DNA from 2 places in the Paenibacillus segetis genome. Region 1 is predicted to be linked to the other one. Evidence: a T-box and tRNA genes for the amino acid it is inferred to sense, from the RefSeq annotation. Region 1 holds a T-box; the other holds one or more tRNA genes.
The links. A T-box is a leader RNA that pairs with one kind of tRNA and senses whether it is charged. The one in region 1 lies ahead of IEW05_RS19360 (valine--tRNA ligase), so its partner is inferred to be a tRNA-Val.

Region 1 (3,151 bases):
AAATTAGGCATGCACTCTTCTTTTAAGCATATAGATAAAACGAGCGATGATTTGGATCATGAAAATGTATCGATGCAAAATCATGTTTGGATATGCTGAAAGGAGGTAATTGCTCTTGGTTGATCAATCCTACGGATTGCGATTCGATATTTATGAACGTGTTCATTTATCGGATGATGTGATCGGCATTGAGGAATTGGAAGAAATTGAACTTTACCCGAAAATTCAGGTTATTCCCGGTGAAGAATATGCCGCGCTTCGCGGACATTTGCTGTTGTCGGGGCTATACCGCGGAGAGGGGGAAACTCGCGAATTAGAGCATTGGATTCCTGTGGAAATCACCATTCCACTCAGCCGGGTGAACCGGTTGGAGGATATCGCAGTGGAAATTGAGAATTTTGATATCGATCTTCTTAGTGCCCGTAGCTTGAATATTACAGGCGTTCTTTCCCTGCAAGGAATCGAGACTTCCTCATTGGTAACCGAGACTCAGGACTGGGGGGGGAGAGAATTTGTTGCCGCCCACGATACAGTACCGGAGAATCGGAATGATCAAGATTCTGCTGAGTTTACGGAAGAGTCCTCTGAGGATCGGGATCCGGACGAGCAGGCAGAAGTTTTGTCGTGGACGGAGGATTCCTCTGCTTTATTGTCACCGACATTATGGGCGGACAAGGAATATGATACTTCGGAGCTGGTAGAAGTAACCGCAGTACCAGAGTATGCTCAAGAATCTGGGAGTAATGTCTGGTTTAAGCAGGAGGTTTTTTCGCCAGTCGAAACTACCCCTCGGGTGAATGATTCTGCTGAAGCAACAGAAGTTGCGGAAATCTCGGAGGCAGAGTTAAGCTCTGTTGATATGGAGACCGAGGATGTTGTTCCCGTGGACGCCGAGGTAGATCTAGAAGTGTCAGAAGATGTACATGCGGACTTGGAAGCTGTTGCTGTATTGCAGCAAGAAGAAAAGAAAGAAATGAAAATTGCACTAGGAAGTAAGAAGAATAGTGAAGCCGAACAGGAAAATAGTTTTGGTATAACTAAGTTTTTACCTAGCAAACGTATAGTTGAGGAAGTAAATACTGTACCAGAAAAGGTAGAGGAGCAATCTGAATCTACGACAGAACCTAGGGATACCGAGGAAGTATACTGGAAAAACCTATTTATTGGTAATGTAGATGAGAAGACTCCTTTCCGTAAAGTAAAGCTTGTTATCGTACAACGAGAAGAAACACTGGATGATATCGCACAACGATACCATCTTAGCTTACGTGAGCTTCAACTTTATAACCGTTTGCCTGAACAGAATTTATCAGAAGGTCAAGTGCTTTACATTCCATAATAAGTATCCTCCTGCGCAACATATGCGCAGGTTTTTTTATTGGGACAGGGGGGACAGGCTCTTTGTCTCACTCGAAACATGATCGCAGAACAACAACACGTTCGCAGGTCGTTATATTGACTCAAAAGCCTTTCCAAGTTATGATGTTATAGATAAACTTTGAAAGACTTGGAACGGGAAGAGTAGGCAGTAAACCCTTCAGAGAGCGGAATTGTGTCGCTGAAAGATTCCGTAGGAAATAGCTGATCGAAGTCGCCCGGGAGTCGCCTGTTTGAGCTATAAATGTTAGAATGGGCCGGCAAGCAGCCGTTATCTGCATATGAGTGTCACGAATCAAAATCCGTTATCCTTGTAGAAGGCGGAAATGATGCGTGAAACAAAGGTGGTACCGCGAAAGTAAAGCCTTTCGTCCTTTGAGACGAGGGGCTTTTTGTGTTTTCTGCCTTTGTGAAGCAATGCGGAGACACCCTTTCTCAGGATAAGCTTATTTTGCTATGGTAATGCTTAAATGTAACGGAGGTTGATTAATAATGACAGAAAATCAAGAGCAACATTCATCGGCGGATATGCCAACAACGTATGATCCTAAAGCGGCCGAGCAGAAATGGTATCATTATTGGATGGAAGGTGAGTTTTTTAAAGCCGGCCAAAGACCAGATGCGAAACCCTACACGATCGTTATTCCACCGCCAAACGTAACGGGTATGCTCCATATTGGGCATGCGATGGACTTTACGTTGCAGGATATTCTGATCCGGACCAAAAGAATGCAAGGTTATGACGCACTTTGGCTCCCTGGTTCAGACCATGCGGGGATTGCGACGCAAACAAAAGTAGAGCAGAAATTACGGGAACAAGGTCTGACACGCTATGATCTAGGGCGTGAGAAGTTCCTAGAGAAAGTATGGGAATGGAAAGATCAATACGCTAATACGATTCGTGAGCAATGGGCCAAAATGGGCTTGTCTCTCGATTATTCGCGTGAGCGGTTTACACTTGACGAAGGTCTCTCACAAGCGGTTCGTGAAGTGTTCGTTAAGTTATACGAGAAAGGGCTTATTTATCGGGGCAAGTACATCATTAACTGGGATCCTGCAGCTCGTACAGCAATTTCAGATATCGAAGTTGAGTACAAAGAGGTTAACGGCCATCTGTATCATCTTCAATATCCACTCAAGGACGGAAGCGGCTTTATTACCGTAGCTACCACACGTCCAGAAACGATGCTGGGAGATACGGCTGTGGCTGTACACCCTGAGGACGAACGTTATTCCCACCTCATTGGCAAATCACTAATTCTGCCAATCATAGAGCGGGAGATTCCGATTATTGGTGACGAGTATGTAGAAAAGGAATTTGGTAGTGGCGCGGTTAAGATTACTCCGGCGCATGATCCAAATGACTTTGAAGTGGGACTTCGACATGATCTTCCTCAAATCACCGTAATGGATGAAAGCGGAACGATGAACGGAGCTGCTGGTAAATATCAAGGCTTAGATCGTAGTGAATGTCGTAAGTTGATTGTAAAGGATCTTCAGGACATGGGAGTTCTGATTAAAATTGAAGATCATGTGCATCAAGTGGGCCACAGTGAACGGTCAGGCGCTGTTGTAGAGCCCTATTTGTCAACGCAATGGTTTGTAAAAATGAAGCCGCTAGCTGAGGCTGCTATTGCAGCACAAAAAAGTGGCAAAGGTGTTAACTTCATACCAGAACGGTTTGATAAGGTATATTTGCAATGGATCGAGAATGTTCGCGATTGGTGTATTTCCCGTCAATTATGGTGGGGCCATCGTATTCCAGCCTGGTATA
Region 2 (3,151 bases), on a different contig from region 1:
TAAAGAGGCTTCTCCATTCGCACATGGGGTATGCCTGCATCATCGAAAGGTTCAGTTGAGATCGTCACATAACCTAGTTTGCTATAGAATGATTCGGCTTGACATTGTGCATCAAGAACGGATTTGCTCAGTCCTAGTTCACGGGCAAGTTCTTCAAGTGCGAGTAGCAGTATTCTTCCAATGCCTTGAGAACGAAACGTTTGACGAACAGCGATTCTCTGCATTTTAGCCGAGTTATCCTTATAATAGGTCAGTCTCCCCGTAGCGGCATAAACTCCGTCCTGCTCGATCAACACATGATGTACGTCCGGGCTTAACACATCAAACTCGTCGATCTCCAGATCAATCGGAACCATCTGTTCCTTTACAAACACTTCCTTACGAATATCTAGGCATTTCTCCAATTGCTCATTATTTTCTACGTGTATAATTTTAGCAGCAGTCATCCCTACAGATTCCCCTCCATTGTTGTCTTTTATAACTTTATTCTAAGTCATATAAAGTACTCTTAAGTTGCATCATTATACAAAAAATCGGTTGTCATGTATAGTTAAACTGTCCAACTTTATTATAACTTTGGAGAGGAGTTGTCATGAATTATGATCTTTGGAGTGACCATTGCTGCATCTGTGTTAATTGCTGTAGTGTTAATCCTACTGATGTACTATACAACTAAAAAAGGCTATTCTCGCAAATGGGACGAAGATTGATTATGAAATAGAAAAAGTTACTCTTTTGAATATACATCTCCTATTATAGTTGGAGCATATACTCCGTCCGACACCGAAGGACTGGTGTCTATTAGTGTTTTTGATTGCCGCTGCAGGGTCTCAGAATCGGGCGATAAACTACATCCACTAATCAATAGAAGCGTTACACTTACACACCCCATAACTAAAACCATTCGGATATATACAACCCACTCTTGTCTACAATGACGAGATAGTTTAATGTTACGTATCATATCCACTCAACCTACTTTCTTTTATCGTCGTATATGACTCATTGTTGTCTCTGGTGAGTTGCTTTATACGCTTGTATAGACGGGAAGTTGTGCTGAAAATAGTTTGACATAACCCTATCATCCTGATAATATAAATTTTATCTTCGCTATATTCATGATCTGCTAGCTCAGCTGGGAGAGCACTATCTTGACAGGGTAGGGGTCAGTGGTTCGAACCCACTGCAGATCATACTAGGAAACCCTTGAGGCCATTGGCTTCAAGGGTTTTTGCTTGTTTATATATAATACTGCTTTTTGTGATTTGGGGGCGGGTTTTGTAAACCCATTAATAACCTTCCTACAAATAATTCAAAAATTTTATTTTGAATTTATATGTATCTTTTTCTTACATCAATGATCCTTTTTTATACACTAATCCCAACATCATTTTACATAATTTATCTATTTAGGAGGAATTAAGTAGTTTTTTATCGAATTATATATTATCACTATAGTCCTGGTGCGGACAGTACTATGGTGAGATCCGCAATCACGGACGCCTGTCGACAGCGAACGTCTAAAATAAATACTTTTTAGATTGGGAGCTGTTCAGTTTGGATTTATTCCGTAGAATTGAAGAACTCCGCTTGGAGTTAAACCAGCTATCGACCTATAAACGGTTGATCGATCAGGAAGTTATAAGAGTAAGTCAACAACTAGATGATGCATTAAATGAATACTATAAGTTGCATAAATAAAAAGTAATCAGTTGATCAAAGGGAGTCGCGAAAGCGGCTCCTTTAAGTAATGATATAAAAGGTGATTTTCAATAAACAAACTACGAGAATTAAGGTTTGCTATTAGATAGTTTCAGTTATATTAATTTTAAACGACAAAACTCCACCGACCGAAGTCAGCAGAGCTCTGTACAAATGGATTCCAAACTAATCAAATAAATGCACAGGAAACGATAACAAGAAGAATGAACAGAACCAAGATAACCCCAGTTGATGTAAATGCTCCACCAATGCCACAACCAATTCCACCTATTTCACCCATGTGTTTCCCTCCTTGTATTTTGCGTACATTTCATCATATTCTAATGTAGCTTAATCGACTGGGCTTATTGTACTACTCTAGGCTTATTATACTGTCTAAATTATCAGTGCTTGTATTACAAGTTTGGTGGTCTTACCTCTGAAGGTACGACCCTTTGTTTGTGTGCACCCTTTTTGTGCTCCCACCTGTAGCGTTGTCTCCACAAATAAAAAAGCACCCATTAAGATGCTTGGTACCTACAAATTTCTTCTTATCTCAGTACATCTGCTTGCTCCTCTATCGTATCTCCCCCTATCCTCATCACTATTCGACGAAAGAAGTATTTCCCTGCTACACAAAAAAGCCACCTATTGGTGACTATAGGCAGCCCAATTTATTTAGGTCAAGTGTCACTAATCCTGTCTAGACATAATATGAATTAACCATAGACGAAAGGAGAAAATCAATGAATCAGGAAAACTATAACGTACTAGGATCTCAGCAAAGGGATCCCCAACCATATCATCACGGACATGAACATATGCATCAACCTCATTTTCATACCCATGGTCAACAACAAGGCCAACACTTCATCCATCATCATCATCACCATCATTACCACTATCATCACATGATGAGAGAGCAAAATACCACTCAAAGAGAAGATTAAAAATAACCATTGCAGATCCTAATGAATAACCCTTGAGGCATTTTGCTTCAGGGGTTTTTGCTTTCTAAATCAGCATGATCCAAGTGGAAATCCGGTTATGGTATTTAAATCGTGGTTTTCCGTTAATAATCTCCAATGAGGATAAAATAACTCCAATGAAGCAAAATAGCTAAACATGTGATTAAACAGTATTTATATTGGAGGAAACGGTATCGATGCTTAAATTCAAAACTATGCTGATTCTGCTCGTAACCATGTCGATATACAGTGGGAATGCTGTTGCTTCGCCTACATCGCAGGTTGTTAAAGACAGGAGCTATTATGAGGAGCGAGGCGACATCGTTTGGGAGGTACCCACTCAGAAAAAGACGATTGCTTTTACGTTCGATGATGGTCCAGATCGTAAGCAAACGCCAAAAATCCTGGAGGTTTTGGACCAATATCAAGCAAAAGCTACCTTTTTTGTCGTTGGTGAGCGTGTCGAACGTTTCCCTGAAATC

Region 2: it encodes a tRNA-Val, which carries the amino acid that the T-box ahead of IEW05_RS19360 (valine--tRNA ligase) is inferred to sense. The anticodon was not compared.

What each region holds. Positions count from the first base shown of each region.
Region 1 covers NZ_BMFT01000003.1:25,033-28,183, reverse strand. The annotation lists gene IEW05_RS19365 (LysM peptidoglycan-binding domain-containing protein) at 116-1,339, shown strand; T-box leader at 1,500-1,756, shown strand; gene IEW05_RS19360 (valine--tRNA ligase) at 1,870-3,151, shown strand, end outside.
Region 2 covers NZ_BMFT01000001.1:2,830,327-2,833,477, forward strand. The annotation lists gene IEW05_RS13255 (GNAT family N-acetyltransferase) at 1-446, opposite strand, end outside; tRNA gene IEW05_RS13260 (tRNA-Val) at 1,121-1,193, shown strand; gene IEW05_RS13265 (aspartyl-phosphate phosphatase Spo0E family protein) at 1,558-1,701, shown strand; gene IEW05_RS13270 (sporulation protein YjcZ) at 1,892-2,002, opposite strand; gene IEW05_RS13275 (hypothetical protein) at 2,448-2,651, shown strand; gene IEW05_RS13280 (polysaccharide deacetylase family protein) at 2,885-3,151, shown strand, end outside.